2 regions of the Staphylococcus sp. MZ3 genome follow, and region 1 is predicted to be linked to the other one. Evidence: a T-box and tRNA genes for the amino acid it is inferred to sense, from the RefSeq annotation. Region 1 holds a T-box; the other holds one or more tRNA genes.
The links. The T-box of region 1 lies ahead of KI230_RS08355 (valine--tRNA ligase). A T-box ahead of a tRNA ligase gene usually reads a tRNA of that ligase, here a tRNA-Val.
Positions count from the first base shown of each region.

Region 1 (9,419 bases):
CATCTACTAATTGTATTTCATCATTTTCAATACTACCTACAATTTCTTCTTTGCGTAACGCTTTCGGAAAATCAAATTCAGTTGCATAAAACGTATGCGCAATTAAACTTAAATGTTTGACCATCTCGTTAATCGGTTTTCCGTTTATTGCTGAGAACAAAATATCTACTTTTTCTTTATCATGGTACTGTTTAATTGTATCAATTAGAGCATCTATACTCTCTGAATTATGTGCACCATCCAAAATGATTAAAGGTTTGTCATGCACCTGCTCAATACGTCCAGTCCAACGAACTGATTCAATACCGTCTATCATCTTATTGAAATCTAATTCAATTAATCCTTGTTCATTTAATTCAATAAGAGCTGTTATGGCTAATGCAGCATTTTGTTTCTGATGTTCACCTAACATACTTAAAATGATTGTTTCTAATTCATAATCTTTATAACGGTAAGTAAATTCATCATTTTGCGATACAACAACAATTTCTCTATCTAATTCAATTGGCTTTGCATGTTGTTCAATTGCGCGTTCACGAACATATTTTAATGCATCTTCATTTTTAACAGCATATATCACTGGAACGTTAGGCTTTATAATCGCGCCTTTATCCCTAGCAATATCTAGATAAGTACCACCTAAAATATCTGTATGGTCTAGACCGATACTAGTTAAGATTGATAAAACCGGTGTAAAGACATTTGTCGAATCGTTCTTTATACCCAATCCAGCCTCAACAATGACAAAATCAACAGGATGTATTTCACCAAAATATAAAAACATCATCGCTGTGATTATTTCGAATTCAGTTGCAACACCTAAATCTGTTTCACGTTCCATCATTTCACTTACTGGTTTAATACGTGATACTAATTCTACAATAGCGTCATTTGATATTGGCACACCATTTAGACTAATTCGTTCATTAAATGTTTCAATAAACGGCGACGTAAATGTACCTACTTCATAACCATTTTCAACTAAAGCTGTTCTAAGGTAAGCAACTGTAGAGCCTTTACCATTTGTGCCACCTACATGAATACCCTTAATGTTATTTTGAGGATTATTAAATTGTGCTAGCATCCATTCCATACGTTTAACACCTGGTTTGATGCCAAATTTAGTTCTTTCGTGTATCCAATACAAGCTCTCTAGGTAATTCATTGTTACTAACTCCTATGCTTTTAATTGTTCAATTCTTGCCTTCACACCATCATATTTTTCTTGATAATCTTGTTTTTTACGTTTTTCTTCATTTATAACCTTTTCAGGTGCTTTACTTACAAAGTTTTCATTAGAGAGCTTTTTATCTACTCTATCTAATTCGCTTTGAAGTTTAGCTAATTCTTTTTCCAAACGGCTGATTTCCTTATCCATATCAATTAGCCCTTCTAATGGTAATACCACTTTACCTGCAATTACAACTGATGTCATTGCTTTCTCAGGAATTTCCACGTCAGTGCTAATATTTAAGGTACTAGGATTACAGAATTTGATTAAATAATCTTTGTTTTGTGATAAAGTTGTTTCAATTTCTTTATCTTTAGCTTGAATTAAAATAGGTATTTCTTTAGACAATGGCGTATTTACTTCTACACGTGATTGTCTTACAGATTTAATGATTTCAACAAGTTGTTGCATTGTTTGTTTACTTTCTTCAAAAATCAATGATTCACGCACTTCTGGCCATGAAGCTTTAACAATTGTGTCACCTTCATGTGGTAAACTTTGCCATATTTTCTCTGTTACAAATGGCATGAATGGATGTAGCATTCTCATAATATTGTCTAAAGTATAACTCAATACTGAACGTGTAACTTGTTTTTGTTCTTCATCATTACTATTCATTGGAATTTTACTCATTTCAATGTACCAATCACAGAAATCATCCCAAATGAAATTATATAATGCACGTCCAACTTCGCCGAATTCATATTTGTCACTTAAATCAGTAACTGTTGCAATCGTTTCATTTAAACGTGTTAGAATCCATTTATCTGCTAATGATAAGTTACCACTTAAATCGATATCTTCAACTTTAAAGTCTTCACCGATATTCATTAAACTGAAACGTGCCCCATTCCAGATTTTATTGATAAAGTTCCACACTGACTCAACTTTTTCAGTTGAGTATCTTAAATCATGTCCTGGAGATGAACCTGTTGCTAAGAAGTAACGCAAGCTATCAGCACCGTATTCGTCAATAACATCCATTGGATCCACACCATTACCTAATGATTTACTCATCTTACGCCCGTCTTCAGCACGAACTAAACCGTGTAATAATACATCATTAAATGGACGACGATCTGTAAATTCTAAGCCTTGGAATATCATGCGTGCTACCCAGAAAAAGATAATATCGTAACCTGTAACTAAGGCATTTGTTGGGTAGTATCGTTTAAAGTCTTCACTTTCTAAATCAGGCCAACCTAACGTAGAGAAAGGCCATAAAGCACTTGAGAACCACGTATCTAATACATCTTCATCTTGTTGCCAATTTTCAATATCAGTTGGCGCTTCTTCTCCAACATATATTTCGCCTGTTTCTTTATGATACCAAGCCGGAATTTGATGACCCCACCATAATTGTCTTGAAATCGTCCAATCTCTAATATTTTCCATCCATTGGTTAAATGTATGTTCGAAACGTTGCGGATAAAAATCAATACGATCATCTGTTTTTTGGTTATCTAATGAACGTTTCGCTAAGTCTTCCATGCGCACAAACCATTGTGTTGATAAATATGGTTCAACAACAGCGCCAGATCGTTCTGAATGACCTACAGAATGAACATGATCTTCAATCTTGATAACTAAATCTTGTTCTTTTAAATCTTTAACTAGCTGTTTACGACAATCAAAACGGTCCATACCTTCATATTTACCCGCTTTGTCGTTCATTTTACCATTTTCATCCATAACGATAATATTTTCTAATTGATGTCTTTGACCAATTTCAAAATCATTAGGGTCATGTGCTGGTGTCACTTTCATAGCACCAGAACCGAAGTCTATATCAACATACTCATCTGCTAAAATAGGCAGTTCGCGTCCTACGATTGGTAATATAACAGTTTTACCGATTACATCTTTGTATCGTTCGTCATTAGGGTTAACAACAATCGCTGTATCACCTAACATCGTTTCTGGTCTTGTTGTTGCAATTTCAATAAAACCTTCACCATCAGCGTAAGGATATTTAAAATGATAAAACGCACCTTGAACATCTTCATGTATTACTTCAATATCAGATAAAGCTGTACGTGCTTTAGGATCCCAATTTATAATACGTTCGCCACGATAAATAATTCCTTTATTGTATAAATCAACAAAAACTTTTTTAACTGCTTTACTTAAACCTTCATCTAAAGTAAAACGTTCTCTACTATAATCTAAACCTAGACCTAATTTAGCCCATTGCGCACGAATAAATGACGCATACTCTTCTTTCCAATCCCATGCCTGTTCTAAAAACTTTTCACGACCAAGATCATATCTAGTTATTCCTTGTTCATTTAATTTAGCTTCTACCTTTGCCTGTGTCGCAATACCAGCATGATCCATACCTGGTAAGTATAACGTATCGTATCCTTGCATACGTTTCATACGTGTAATGATATCTTGTAAAGTCGTATCCCATGCATGTCCTAAATGTAATTTACCAGTTACATTTGGTGGCGGGATAACAATTGTATATGTTTCTTTTGATTTATCTTCTGACGGTTTAAAATAACCATTCTTTACCCATTCTTCATAACGTCCCGCTTCAACTTCACGAGGATCATATTTTGGTTTCATTTCCATTTGCTATACCTCCTAAAAAAATAAAAATATCCATCCTATATACAAATAGGACGGATATTCCGTGGTACCACCTATATTCAAGAAGGATGATTAATATCAAATTCACTCTTTTAACATAATTGGAATAATCATACCAATACTATCATCGTGAAATTTGAAATGCTTCATCTCTTCAAGCACTCTAGATTATGATTAACGCTCAAACACGTCTTAGCCTACTATTAATCACGTTCAGCTAAGATACTCTGTGGGCTACCTTCAGTAAAAATCATTTACATACTCACACCAAATCATATGCTCTCTTTAAAATAATTTGAACTTACTCTTCCCAAATCCTATATTAAACTCTTAACTTATAGTATAATGATTGACAAAATAAGTCAATGTATAGGTGGGAATAAAATGAATGAATGCGCATTTGGTACTAAAGATCCAGTCTACTTAAACTATCATGATCATGTATGGGGACAACCGCTCTATGATAGCAAGGCATTGTTTAAACTTTTAGCATTAGAATCACAACATGCTGGGCTATCTTGGTTAACTATTTTAAAAAAGAAAGAAGCCTATGAAGAAGCATTTTATGATTTCGAACCAGAAAAGGTAGCACAAATGACCGCTCAAGATATCGACCGCTTAATGACTTTTCCAAATATCGTTCATCATCGTAAAAAATTAGAAGCAATTGTTAATCAAGCTCAAGGGTATTTAAAAATTGAACAAGCATATGGTAGTTTTAGTAAATTTTTATGGTCTTATGTAAATGGTAAGCCTAAAGATTTGCAGTATGAACATGCTTCTGATCGTATCACAGTTGATGATACTGCAACACAACTATCTAAAGATTTAAAACAATACGGGTTTAAATTTTTAGGTCCAGTAACAGTATTTTCGTTTTTAGAAGCAGCTGGTTTATATGATGCACATTTAAAAGATTGTCCATCAAAGCCTAAACACAATTAATTTGCTATAGCATCATAAAGTAAACGAGACATCATCTATTTTTAACTAATAGACTGTCTCGTTTTTTGATGTGAAAATTTATTCAAATCATAAGTTAAAGTTCCAAGTTAATGCACTGCTAATATTAGATATCTTAATCTAAAAATAGATGTACAACCTTTGCTTAAACCTTAATAATGAATTCTATCCTAAGCATAAATCAACTTAAATGGATGATAGTTTCTAATCTTCACGCTTATTCGAACGATATTTTAAAAAGTAATTAATTCCTGGTGCAATAATAAATAGGATGAAAAAGATTCGGAAAATATGATAACTCGTAATCATAGCAACATCGGCACCAGTAGCTAATGCAACTAAAACTATCTGATTAACCCCTCCTGGTGCTGCACCAAGAAACAATTCATTAATAGGATTATTATCAAAGAAATGTATGACATAAACCATGATTAGCGCACCAATTATCAACATAATATTTTGAATTGTAATTGCGATTGCTAGTCTACCTTTTAAATCTGACAATAAATGCGCAATTTGAACTCCAATTCTAATCATATATATTAGTTGTGCCATGTTCAACAACCAATGATCTAGTGTAAATGTTAAACCTGTAGAAAAATTCCAAACAATTAATACAATGAGTGGTGCTAATAATTGAAATGTTGGAAACTTTATTTTAGACATAATTAGATAAACTATAAAGATAGCTATCGCTAAAATAACTATTTGCCCTATGTTTAATACTTGTGATAAAGGCAAGACTTTTGTTAACTTTCCATTCGCATGCATGTTACCATCATGAAAAAAATATGAAATGAACGGTACTAAAACAACAACAAATATAATTCGTGATGTTTGCGTTAAGCTAACAACTAACAAATTAGCACGTTTGTCTTGTTCAGCCATGACCAGCATTTGTGTTAGTGCTCCTGGTATAACACTTAAAATAGCTGTTTCTGTATTAATACGTGCAATTTTTTTAAAAATAAATGCCATTACTATTGCAATTAATAATATCGAAATAGATACAACAATAATCGAAAGCCAATTGTCTTTAATATCCATAACGACATTTTTCGTAAACGTTGATCCGATTTGCACACCTAATAGTACAATACCTAATTCACTAAGTAAGAATGGCCATTTAATATCAAGTTTGAAAACTTTTACACAAATGATTGATGCGATAATAGGACCAAACATAAATGGGAGTAATACGTGCGATGAATACAGTAGAATACTAATAAAAAATGATAAAACGAACACAATGAAATTATTTCTATATATCATTGTCATGTTTTCCACTTCTTTCAATAAAAAATAAAATGACTAAATTGCTGCTTGAGCTTCACGTTTGTTAAGATAACAATATCCGCTAGCAGTTTTGACTACAAAGCATATATGGACTTTCACTATCAAGTCGCCGCCCATGCCTGATATACATTTAAAAAGAGCCTGAACAAAGTTCAGGCTCTCAATTTGTCCGTATATTTATTTTACAATACGACTTAAAGCCGTATCAAATGCTTGAATCGTTTTTTCAATATCTTCTTTCGTGTGTGCCGTAGATAGGAATGTACCTTCAAATTGAGATGGTGGTAAAAACACACCTTCTTTTGCCATTTCTCGATACATTTCTGCAAATAATTTCAAATCACTTTTATTCGCTTGTTCAAAATTAGTTACAGGTCCTTCATTTAAGAAATAACCAATCATTGAACCTGCTCTATTTACAGTTATTGGTACATTGTGTTTAGCAAATACACGCTTTAAACCGTCTTCAAGTATATCGCCTAACATATTAAAATACTCATATGTCTCTGGCGTTAATTGGCTTAACGTTTCATAACCACTTGTCATTGCAAGAGGATTTCCTGATAACGTACCCGCTTGATAAATATTTCCTAATGGTGCTATATGATCCATGATTTCTTTTTTACCACCAAAAGCACCTACAGGTAGTCCTCCACCGATAACTTTTCCTAAGCAAGTTAAATCTGGTGTCACACCAAAGTAACCTTGTGCACAATGATAACCGACTCTGAAACCAGTCATTACTTCATCGAAAATTAGCAATGCGCCGTATTCAGTCGTAATATTTCTTAATCCCTGTAAAAAACCTTCAATCGGCGGTACGACACCCATATTACCAGCAACAGGTTCTACGATTACACCAGCAATATCGTCTCCAAATTTTTCGAAAGCGATTTTAAGTGCATCTAAATCATTGTATGGAACTGTAATTGTATTTTTAGCAATACCTTCAGGCACACCAGGAGAATCCGGCAATCCTAATGTTGCCACCCCAGAACCAGCTTTGATTAATAACGAATCACTATGACCATGATAGCAACCTTCAAATTTCACAATTTTATTTCTGCCAGTATAACCACGTGCTAATCTTAAAGTATCCAATGTAGCTTCTGTACCAGATGACACCATACGCACTTTTTCTATTGAAGGTACTCGGTCAATAACGAGCTGCGCCAATTTATTTTCAAGTAATGTTGATGCACCAAAACTTGTACCTTTATCAATTGCTTCATGTAAATGACTAATAACTTGAGGGTCTCTATGTCCTAAAATAAGTGGCCCCCAACTTAGTACATAGTCGATATACTCGTTACCATCGATATCATAAATTTTTGAACCTTTACCGTGATCCATAAAAATTGCTGGTGTATCTACTGATTTAAATGCGCGTACTGGACTATTTACACCACCAGGCATTAAAGTTTCAGCAACCTTCATTGCTTCTTCTGATTTCGTATATCTCATAAAGTAAATTCCTCCTATAGTTTATGGAAAATCATACATATAAAACCTTATTTATCTAAATAGCGACAAATGTCCTTTGCAAAATACGTAATAATCATATCAGCACCTGCACGTTTCATTGAAACCATTTGTTCCATAACGACACGTTCTTCATCTATCCAACCATTTTGTGCCGCTGCTTTAGTCATACTATATTCTCCACTCACATTATATGCAACAACTGGAACATTCGTATGATTTTTAACATCTCGAACTATGTCTAAATAACTTAGAGCAGGTTTAACAATCATCATGTCGCACCCTTCTTTAAGATCACTTTCTAATTCACGAAGTGCTTCCAAACGGTTAGCAGGGTCCATCTGATACGTTTTTCTATCCCCAAATGATGGCGCTGAATCTGCTGCATCTCTAAAAGGTCCAAAGAAACTTGATGCATACTTGACACCATAACTCATTATAGGAATATTGTAATAGCCGGCTTCATCTAATCCACGACGAATTTCAGCAACAAAACCATCCATCATATTACTTGGCGCAATAATATCAGCACCAGCTTCCACTTGAGAAATTGCTGTTTTAACAAGCAGTGGCAATGATTTATCATTGTCAACGTCATGTGTATGGTCATCAATCACGCCACAATGACCATGATCAGTATATTCACATAAACAAGTGTCTGCAACAATTAATAAGTCATCATACATTTTTTTAGCAATACGTGTTGCCTGTTGAATAACACCATCGTGAATGTATGCACCAGTACCTATATCATCTTTTGAGTTTGGAACACCGAAAAACATAATGGCACGTATGCCTAAGTCATAAGCTTCTTTTAATTCACTTTCAAGTAAATTCAAACTGATTTGGTATACACCTGGCAATGACTTAATTTCTTTTTTCACATCGTCTTTTTCAACTACAAAAATTGGATATATTAAATCTTCTTTTCTTACATGATTCTCTCTAACCATATCTCTCATTGTCGCTGATGATCTCAATCTTCTATGTCTATCAAATTTCATTTTTAGCCCCTACTTTCTAAAATCTTTTCAATTAGTGATTCGAGTGTTTGAATTTCTGCAATTGTTACTGGTTGTTGATATGATTTAATGGTCCGTGCTGTTTGTTCTCCAATAGCAAAATACGACTTGAATTTTGGTACAAATCCTTCATTAAAATAATAACGTACTGCCGACGAACTTGAAAATGTTAATGCATCGATTTGTTGATGTTCTATCATTTCTTTAACATCTTGTATATTTTGTTTGTTAGGCACTGAAGTATATAAATCTATTTTAACAACTTCATTATCTTTAGATAACGCTGCTAATAACAATGGTCTCGCCAATTCACTCGAAGGCAAAAGTATTTTTTGGTTAGTTTGATTAAATGATTTTAAAAATCCTTCTTGAGAAAAGTCGTTTGGCATAAAATCAACTCGAATGCCAAGTGATTCACAATATTGCGCTGTCTTACTTCCTATCACAGCAATGTTATCAACATTAATTCCTTTTAGATATTTATAAAAGAATTTCACAGCATTTTTAGATGAAAAAATAAGCCAGTCATAGCGTTGATTTAACAAATGAATATCAAAATTTAGTGGCTTTATATCAATAAAGGGTTTGTGAATAATTGATACTAAATCACTTTGCATGTCATTTGTTTGTGTCATAACTACAACTGGCTTCATATTTAAACGTCACTCCATTATTTAATGTTGTTCATTTAAGCGTTTTATAATTTCATAAGCACCTTGCTCTTTTAATTTGTTACTCACTGTTTTGCCTAACTCAACCGGATCTGTTCCGTTCATTGTATATTCAAATCGTTCTTTACCATCTGGGGTCATAATTAAACCTGTAAATTC
Region 1 covers NZ_CP076026.1:1,728,917-1,738,335, forward strand. Annotated here, with positions in the region: gene KI230_RS08350 (bifunctional folylpolyglutamate synthase/dihydrofolate synthase) at 1-1,165, opposite strand, end outside; gene KI230_RS08355 (valine--tRNA ligase) at 1,178-3,808, opposite strand; T-box leader at 3,852-4,153, opposite strand; gene KI230_RS08360 (DNA-3-methyladenine glycosylase I) at 4,211-4,771, shown strand; gene KI230_RS08365 (AbrB family transcriptional regulator) at 4,994-6,067, opposite strand; gene KI230_RS08370 (hypothetical protein) at 6,101-6,202, opposite strand; gene hemL (glutamate-1-semialdehyde 2,1-aminomutase) at 6,263-7,549, opposite strand; gene hemB (porphobilinogen synthase) at 7,597-8,571, opposite strand; gene KI230_RS08385 (uroporphyrinogen-III synthase) at 8,574-9,242, opposite strand; gene hemC (hydroxymethylbilane synthase) at 9,264-9,419, opposite strand, start outside.

Region 2 (9,419 bases), 240 kb from region 1:
ACCTGCAAGGTGACCATATGTTTGTTTGAATTCTTTATTAGACATACGTAGTAAAGGTACTAATCTTGGCTTTAAAATTTCTGGTTCCAAAATGATGTCATCTTGTTCGGTATTAATACCTCTATTTTTCGGACAAACTTGTTGACACGTATCGCAACCATATAATCTATTCCCAATTTTATAACGATATTGGTCAGGCATATAGCCTTTTGTTTGCGTTAAAAAACTAATGCATTTCTGACTATTTAATTGGCCATTTCCAACTAATGCACTTGTTGGACAACGATCAACACAAATTGTACAATCACCACAGCTATCTAATAATGGATCATCAGGTTCAAAAGGTATACTGACTAACATTTCACCGAGGTATGTCCATGTTCCTAGTTTAGGATTGATGACAAAGCCATTACGACCAACAAATCCTAAACCTGCACGTTCTGCTACTGCCCTATCTGATAATACACCCGTATCTACCATAGATTTGATTTCAACATCTGGAACTTTAGATTCAATAAATGCAGCTAACATGTCTAATCGTTTACGCATAATTGTATGATAATCTTGACCCCACGATGCTCTAGCAAATAAGCCTCTGCGATCACCTCTAACACTCTTAGGTGCACCTTTCAGTTTGTTAGGATAACCAACTGCAATTGCTATGATTGACCTTGCTGTTGGTAAGGATAATTTAGGCTCCGTTCGTAAAGCAATATCAGATTCTTCAAATCCTGAGGCATAACCATTTGCATGATATGCTTCTAGCTTTTGCTTCAATTCATCAAAGGGATCGGCAGTTGTAAATCCAATACTGTCGATACCAATTGTATATGCATAGTCAATGATATCTTGCTTTAACTGCTTTGTATCCAATCGTATGCCCCCCATAAAATAATACTATGTTATTTTAACACAACCATTATTCATATTGAGGTTTCATTTCACATAATTTTAATAATAAAAAGCTTGAATATATGATATAACTTTGTGGTGCGTATCATATATTCAAGCTTCGTTAGGTTGTTATAATACTCTTGCTAAGAAATTTTGTGTTCTTTCATGTTGCGGTTGTTCAAATATTTCGACTGGTGTGCCTGACTCTACGACAACGCCATCTGCCATAAATATGACTTTGTCACTTACATCTTTGGCAAATCCCATTTCATGTGTCACAACCACCATGGTCATACCTTCTTTGGCTAGGTCTTTCATTACTTTTAATACATCACCAACTACCTCAGGATCTAATGCTGAAGTTGGTTCATCGAATAAAATAACATCTGGATGCATTGCTAAAGCTCTTGCAATTGCTACCCTTTGCTTTTGACCACCTGATAATTGATTCGGATATACATCTGCTTTTTCTTTTAATCCCACTTTATCTAATAACGACAATGCTTCCTTATGTAATTCATCGTTATTATCTTTCTTTAATAATTTAGGAGCTAAAATAATATTATCGACAACTTTTTTATGTGGAAATAGGTTGAAGTTTTGAAATACCATACCCATTTTTTGACGTAGTTTATCTACTTGTGTCCCTTTTTCCGTTAAGTCATTGCCTTCAAAAATCACTTGACCTTTAGTGGGTACTTCTAATAAATTCATACATCTTAACAATGTACTTTTACCACTACCAGATGGACCTATTATTGCTACTACTTCCCCTTGATTGATTTCAAGATTGATATCTTTTAAAACTTCATTATCTCCAAAAACTTTATTAAGATTGTTTATTTTAATCACTGGCATTCAATCTCCCTTCAATCATGTTCATAATGCGTGTAAGTACAAATGTTAAGACAAAGTATAATGCTGCTGCCACTATTAATGGTGTGAATGGGTCAAATGAAATACCTTGAACCACTTGTGCATTAAACATAATTTCGCCAACTCCAATTGTTGACACAATAGATGATTCTTTAATTAAAGTGACAAATTCATTACCTAAAGCTGGTAAAATATTTTTAATTGCTTGTGGCATAATTACACTTTTCATCGTTTGTCTATAATTCAAACCTAGACTACGTGCGGCTTCCATTTGGCCTTTATCAACAGCATTTATACCTGCACGAATAATTTCAGCAATGTAAGCTGAGGAATTAATAACTAATGCAATTGTTCCACAAACAAGAGCTGAAATGTCTAGTCCTAATGCAGCAGTTATACCAAAGAATACGATAAATACTTGAACTAACATTGGTGTTCCTCTTAATATTTCGATATAGATAGAAGCAATCCATGAAATAATTTTTATTTTACTTAATTTCATTAACGCAACGAATGCACCTAAAATAGAACCTAATGCAACACCGATAAGTGAAATTAATATTGTAATCTTAATTCCTTTCAAGAAAAAACTACCATACTTAGAAATAAAACCACTGTCATCATTCATCGCATTTGCAGCATTAGTCATATATTTATCGATTAATCCTTTATCTTTAACCTCTTTAATCGTTTTATTAATTTGTGACAATAATTTTGGTGAATCTTTTGGCACTGCTATCACTGTATCTTTTTCTTCTTCATTAAATTTCACATTGGAAATTCCTAATTTAGGATTTTGTTTTAAATATGCTTCTGCTACAGGTTTTTCAACTACAGCACCTTCAACCTTTCCACTTTTAAGTGCTAATATAACGTCTGGTAAACGGCTTAATGAAGTAATAGATGCATTTTCAATTTCGGTTTGAGCGATTTTTTCTTGTTCAGTTCCCTTTTGTGCCCCTACTTTTTTATTATTAAAGTCTTTGATATCTTTATATTCATTAACTTTATCTTTCTTTACAAGCATGATATTTTTAGTCATCATATATGAATCTGAAAAATCAACTTGCTTCTTACGTTCAGGCGTTGAAGTCATTCCGGAAATAATAATATCAATTTTTCCAGTTTTAAGAGCTCCTAACAAACTATCAAATGACATATTGACGATTTTTAATTTTAAATTATTATCTTTCGCAATTTTTTTAGCTAAATCAATATCTACACCTGCATACTCAGTCTTACCATTAACTGTATGCTCAAATTCCATTGGTGCATAATCTGCAGAAAGACCCACTCTAAGTTCACCGCGTTCTTTAATCTTCTCCCATGTTTGATCTTGTTCAGCATGTGCTGTGGGATTGATATACACCATAGCACTGCTAATTAACAACCCTAATACTAATATAAACCTAATTAAACACTTCATTTATACAGCCCTCCCTAATTAATATTCATAATTATACATATTAATACATTTTGATGCAATAGTGTTTTATAAATGTATTTTTATTAATATAAAGAAAAGCTTCTTTTTAAAAGACTGTACATAAAAAATCCGCTATTATACGTGAACAAATCTCACATTTTAAAATCAATCAAAAAAGCGCTACTATCAATATCTTATTGACAGTAACGCCTATATTTATCATATATTAAAACTTATTCTTGTCATCAAGCTATAAATTATTGTTTTGGAACTTCAAATTTATAAATATCATTAGAATATATAGGAATGAATTTTTTACACAATTCATGAACAATAAATGCCGATACAAATGGTATGACAAAATAACCAAGTGCTAATAAAATAATATTCATTGTTGGATCACCTGACATTCGGTTAAATGCATTTATTGGGCCAACTAATCCTGTATATCCAAATCCAGCAGACAATGGTGTTCCTTTAACCTGAAGAACGTAAGCAATGATTCCAGTAATTATTCCATTTATAGTCAATGGTATCGAAATAATTAAATTTTTCAAGTAAACTGGGATCATCATTTTTGCAGCTCCTATGAGTAAAACTGCATTTACACCAATAGAATTGACACGCAATGAGCCAAATAAGAAAGTAACACAGGCAGCCACTATACCTAGGTTTGCTGCTCCACTTCCTAGTCCGTTTAAACTAATCGCAGTTGCAATCGCTACTAACGATATTGGTGTTACCATTAATAATGAAAATGCCACACTAATAAGTATAGACATTAACAACGGATTTAAGTCTGTAAAAGAATGAATTACATTTCCAATTGCTTGAGTAATTTTTCGAATGTAAGGTAATGTGATTAGACCGATACCCCCACTAACGATAGGTACTAAAACTGGTAATATAATTAATTCAAAAGATCCAAGTTTGTTTTGTAATACCATATATATAAGACATGCAATAATAACAACCAAACTCGTATTTATAATGTCACCTATACCTTTTAACATAAAACTATTATTGCTATATACAACAGCACCTGAACCAATCATAGCTGATGTACCTACTATAGCAGCACCTGCGCCATTAAATTTAAATTGATGAGCAGCTAAAACCCCAATAATAAATGCCATAAATGATTGAATTAGTATCACTAACTGATACGTTAATTCTAAAATTTCATTACCACTTTTAAATATTTTTAATACTTCACCTAATAGAGCATTCGGAACAAGTGCAATAACAACACCAGCACCAATAGAATTTAAAATCTTACTGAAAAACTGTTTATTATCAGCATTATTTGCGTTACTCATAAACGACCTCCAATTTGAACATTAAACTCATCATATTATAGAAAATTAACTTTAACAATGATTAGTTGGCTAATTTAATCTAAATATAACAATCCACAAAATGAATAAAGTAAATTTAAACAATCTACTCACTAATCAATGTCATGCTAATCTTAAAATACTACTAATTACATCCTGTGACTAATAATGTAATAAATTGTAAATATTAAAATAGCCATATTACTATTAAGATAGATAAATTGAATCGACTTGGTATAAAGCACAATAAAATAGCACTTTTACAAATATATTATTAGAAAAGTTGAAACAAATATATAACCCCAGATAATATAATCATTATCATTAATGTAATACCAAAAAAAGAAGTTAAACAATGTATAGTTGCTTAACTTCCAATAATGAACTCATCATTACAATTTGACATAGAGTCTATTAAAGCGTGTGCCATTTGAGTCCACTTTTATTTGTATTGTATAGAGAGAAATAAAAAGAAACCTTGTTTTACAAGGTTTCTAATACGTTATATTATGTAAATAACAGTTAATTATACCGGTGGTCGGGGTCGAACCGACACTCCACAAGTGGAACGGGATTTTGAGTCCCGCGCGTCTGCCAATTCCGCCACACCGGCTTAATGGTAAACAAAAAACTTCCCTTTGGAAGCAATTATGGAGCGGAAGATAGGATTTACACCTATACCTCGTTCCGGGAAGGAACGTGTTCTAAAAGTTGAACTACTCCCGCAAATATTAAATTATGGAGCGGAAGATAGGATTTGCACCTATACCTCGTTCCGGGAAGGAACGTGTTCTAAAAGTTGAACTACTCCCGCATAAACCTGGAGGCGGCAACCGGATTTGAACCGGTGATAAAGGTTTTGCAGACCTCTGCCTTACCACTTGGCTATGCCGCCAATAACTGGGCTAGCTGGATTCGAACCAACGAGTGACGGAGTCAAAGTCCGTTGCCTTACCGCTTGGCTATAGCCCATTAATAATAAGGGCGGCTGAAGGGGATCGAACCCTCGAATGTCGGAACCACAATCCGATGTGTTAACCACTTCACCACAGCCGCCATGGCAGGGGCAGTAGGAATCGAACCCACACCAAAGGTTTTGGAGACCTCTATTCTACCGTTGAACTATGCCCCTATTAAAAATAATAAATGGAGGGGGGCAGATTCGAACTGCCGAACCCGAAGGAGCGGATTTACAGTCCGCCGCGTTTAGCCACTTCGCTACCCCTCCATAAATGGTGCCGGCCAGAGGACTTGAACCCCCAACCTACTGATTACAAGTCAGTTGCTCTACCAATTGAGCTAGGCCGGCTAAGAAATGGTTCAGGACAGAGTCGAACTGCCGACACATGGAGCTTCAATCCATTGCTCTACCAACTGAGCTACTGAACCATAATAAAAATGTAATGATGGCGGTCTCGACGGGAATCGAACCCGCGATCTCCTGCGTGACAGGCAGGCGTGTTAACCGCTACACTACGAGACCTATAAAATATTGCGGGAGGCGGATTTGAACCACCGACCTTCGGGTTATGAGCCCGACGAGCTACCGAACTGCTCCATCCCGCGATAATAAAAAATAATGGCGGAGGAAGAGGGATTCGAACCCCCGCGGCCCGTTAAGGCCCTGTCGGTTTTCAAGACCGATCCCTTCAGCCGGACTTGGGTATTCCTCCATTATTATAGGTAAATCGCTATTAATTATAAAATTAAATGGCGGTCTCGACGGGAATCGAACCCGCGATCTCCTGCGTGACAGGCAGGCGTGTTAACCGCTACACTACGAGACCATTAGTAAAACGGAGGAAGAGGGATTCGAACCCCCGCGAGCCGTTAAGCCCCTGTCGGTTTTCAAGACCGATCCCTTCAGCCAGACTTGGGTATTCCTCCAAAATTATATGGACCTTGCAGGACTCGAACCTGCGACCGAACGGTTATGAGCCGTTAGCTCTAACCAACTGAGCTAAAGGTCCTAAATATAATTTTACAACTAATAAATAGTGGCGGTGGAGGGGATCGAACCCCCGACCTCACGGGTATGAACCGTACGCTCTAGCCAGCTGAGCTACACCGCCTTATATAGTTTGTAAATAATATGGTGGAGACTAGCGGGATCGAACCGCTGACCTCCTGCGTGCAAAGCAGGCGCTCTCCCAGCTGAGCTAAGCCCCCATAATAATTACAGTATATCGGGAAGACAGGATTCGAACCTGCGACCCCTTGGTCCCAAACCAAGTGCTCTACCAAGCTGAGCTACTTCCCGTATAATTAACGCGCCCGATAGGAGTCGAACCCATAACCTCTTGATCCGTAGTCAAACGCTCTATCCAATTGAGCTACGGGCGCATATGTTTTTATTGAAAATGGTGCCGAGGACCGGAATCGAACCGGTACGGTGATCACTCACCGCAGGATTTTAAGTCCTGTGCGTCTGCCAGTTCCGCCACCCCGGCACTATAAAAATGGAGCAGAAGACGGGATTCGAACCCGCGACCCCAACCTTGGCAAGGTTGTATTCTACCGCTGAACTACTTCTGCATATGCGGGTGAAGGGAGTCGAACCCCCACGCCGTAAGGCGCTAGATCCTAAGTCTAGTGCGTCTGCCAATTCCGCCACACCCGCAAATGGTGAGCCATAGAGGATTCGAACCTCTGACCCTCTGATTAAAAGTCAGATGCTCTACCAACTGAGCTAATGGCTCTTCCATGGTGCCGGCCAGAGGACTTGAACCCCCAACCTACTGATTACAAGTCAGTTGCTCTACCAATTGAGCTAGGCCGGCAATATGTAAGAATAAATGGTGGAGAATGACGGGTTCGAACCGCCGACCCTCTGCTTGTAAGGCAGATGCTCTCCCAGCTGAGCTAATTCTCCGATTTAAAACTGCCTGGCAACGTTCTACTCTAGCGGAACGTAAGTTCGACTACCATCGACGCTAAGGAGCTTAACTTCTGTGTTCGGCATGGGAACAGGTGTGACCTCCTTGCTATAGTCACCAGACATATGAATGTAATTTATACATTCAAAACTAGATAGTAAGTAAAAGTGATTTTGCTTCGCAAAACATTTATTTTGATTAAGTCTTCGATCGATTAGTATTCGTCAGCTCCACATGTCACCATGCTTCCACCTCGAACCTATTAACCTCATCATCTTTGAGGGATCTTATAACCGAAGTTGGGAAATCTCATCTTGAGGGGGGCTTCATGCTTAGATGCTTTCAGCACTTATCCCGTCCACACATAGCTACCCAGCTATGCCGTTGGCACGACAACTGGTACACCAGAGGTATGTCCATCCCGGTCCTCTCGTACTAAGGACAGCTCCTCTCAAATTTCCTACGCCCACGACGGATAGGGACCGAACTGTCTCACGACGTTCTGAACCCAGCTCGCGTACCGCTTTAATGGGCGAACAGCCCAACCCTTGGGACCGACTACAGCCCCAGGATGCGATGAGCCGACATCGAGGTGCCAAACCTCCCCGTCGATGTGAACTCTTGGGGGAGATAAGCCTGTTATCCCCGGGGTAGCTTTTATCCGTTGAGCGATGGCCCTTCCATGCGGAACCACCGGATCACTAAGTCCGTCTTTCGACCCTGCTCGACTTGTAGGTCTCGCAGTCAAGCTCCCTTATGCCTTTACACTCTATGAATGATTTCCAACCATTCTGAGGGAACCTTTGAGCGCCTCCGTTACCTTTTAGGAGGCGACCGCCCCAGTCAAACTGCCCGCCTGACACTGTCTCCCACCACGATAAGTGGTGCGGGTTAGAAAGCCAACACAGCTAGGGTAGTATCCCACCAGCGCCTCCACGTAAGCTAGCGCTCACGTTTCAAAGGCTCCTACCTATCCTGTACAAGCTGTGCCGAATTTCAATATCAGGCTACAGTAAAGCTCCACGGGGTCTTTCCGTCCTGTCGCGGGTAACCTGCATCTTCACAGGTACTATGATTTCACCGAGTCTCTCGTTGAGACAGTGCCCAAATCGTTACGCCTTTCGTGCGGGTCGGAACTTACCCGACAAGGAATTTCGCTACCTTAGGACCGTTATAGTTACGGCCGCCGTTTACTGGGGCTTCGATTCGTAGCTTCGCAGAAGCTAACCACTCCTCTTAACCTTCCAGCACCGGGCAGGCGTCAGCCCCTATACATCACCTTACGGTTTAGCAGAGACCTGTGTTTTTGATAAACAGTCGCTTGGGCCTATTCACTGCGGCTCTTCTGGGCGTTAACCCTAAAGAGCACCCCTTCTCCCGAAGTTACGGGGTCATTTTGCCGAGTTCCTTAACGAGAGTTCGCTCGCTCACCTTAGAATTCTCATCTTGACTACCTGTGTCGGTTTGCGGTACGGGCACCTATTTTCTATCTAGAGGCTTTTCTCGGCAGTGTGAAATCAACGACTCGAAGACACAATGTCTTCTCCCCATCACAGCTCAGCCTTAACGAGTACCGGATTTGCCTAATACTCAGCCTTACTGCTTAGACGTGCAATCCAATCGCACGCTTCGCCTATCCTACTGCGTCCCCCATCGATTAAAACGATTATAGGTGGTACAGGAATATCAACCTGTTATCCATCGCCTACGCCTGTCGGCCTCAGCTTAGGACCCGACTAACCCAGAGCGGACGAGCCTTCCTCTGGAAACCTTAGTCAATCGGTGGACGGGATTCTCACCCGTCTTTCGCTACTCACACCGGCATTCTCACTTCTAAGCGCTCCACATGTCCTTACGATCATGCTTCAACGCCCTTAGAACGCTCTCCTACCATTGTCCAAAGGACAATCCACAGCTTCGGTAATATGTTTAGCCCCGGTACATTTTCGGCGCAGTGTCACTCGACTAGTGAGCTATTACGCACTCTTTAAATGATGGCTGCTTCTAAGC
Region 2 covers NZ_CP076026.1:1,968,956-1,978,374, forward strand. Annotated here, with positions in the region: gene queG (tRNA epoxyqueuosine(34) reductase QueG) at 1-873, opposite strand, end outside; gene KI230_RS09500 (amino acid ABC transporter ATP-binding protein) at 1,024-1,746, opposite strand; gene KI230_RS09505 (ABC transporter substrate-binding protein/permease) at 1,739-3,196, opposite strand; gene KI230_RS09510 (PTS sugar transporter subunit IIC) at 3,454-4,515, opposite strand; tRNA gene KI230_RS09515 (tRNA-Leu) at 5,063-5,146, opposite strand; tRNA gene KI230_RS09520 (tRNA-Gly) at 5,185-5,259, opposite strand; tRNA gene KI230_RS09525 (tRNA-Gly) at 5,273-5,347, opposite strand; tRNA gene KI230_RS09530 (tRNA-Cys) at 5,355-5,428, opposite strand; tRNA gene KI230_RS09535 (tRNA-Gln) at 5,434-5,505, opposite strand; tRNA gene KI230_RS09540 (tRNA-His) at 5,517-5,589, opposite strand; tRNA gene KI230_RS09545 (tRNA-Trp) at 5,592-5,665, opposite strand; tRNA gene KI230_RS09550 (tRNA-Tyr) at 5,681-5,761, opposite strand; tRNA gene KI230_RS09555 (tRNA-Thr) at 5,767-5,842, opposite strand; tRNA gene KI230_RS09560 (tRNA-Phe) at 5,850-5,922, opposite strand; tRNA gene KI230_RS09565 (tRNA-Asp) at 5,941-6,016, opposite strand; tRNA gene KI230_RS09570 (tRNA-Met) at 6,026-6,099, opposite strand; tRNA gene KI230_RS09575 (tRNA-Ser) at 6,114-6,206, opposite strand; tRNA gene KI230_RS09580 (tRNA-Asp) at 6,245-6,320, opposite strand; tRNA gene KI230_RS09585 (tRNA-Ser) at 6,331-6,420, opposite strand; tRNA gene KI230_RS09590 (tRNA-Ile) at 6,430-6,503, opposite strand; tRNA gene KI230_RS09595 (tRNA-Met) at 6,532-6,605, opposite strand; tRNA gene KI230_RS09600 (tRNA-Ala) at 6,627-6,702, opposite strand; tRNA gene KI230_RS09605 (tRNA-Pro) at 6,720-6,793, opposite strand; tRNA gene KI230_RS09610 (tRNA-Arg) at 6,803-6,876, opposite strand; tRNA gene KI230_RS09615 (tRNA-Leu) at 6,895-6,983, opposite strand; tRNA gene KI230_RS09620 (tRNA-Gly) at 6,994-7,068, opposite strand; tRNA gene KI230_RS09625 (tRNA-Leu) at 7,072-7,153, opposite strand; tRNA gene KI230_RS09630 (tRNA-Lys) at 7,157-7,232, opposite strand; tRNA gene KI230_RS09635 (tRNA-Thr) at 7,238-7,313, opposite strand; tRNA gene KI230_RS09640 (tRNA-Val) at 7,330-7,405, opposite strand; rRNA gene rrf (5S ribosomal RNA) at 7,417-7,531, opposite strand; rRNA gene KI230_RS09650 (23S ribosomal RNA) at 7,604-9,419, opposite strand, start outside.
Region 2: it has a tRNA-Val gene. The T-box ahead of KI230_RS08355 (valine--tRNA ligase) is inferred to sense a tRNA for this amino acid. The anticodon was not compared.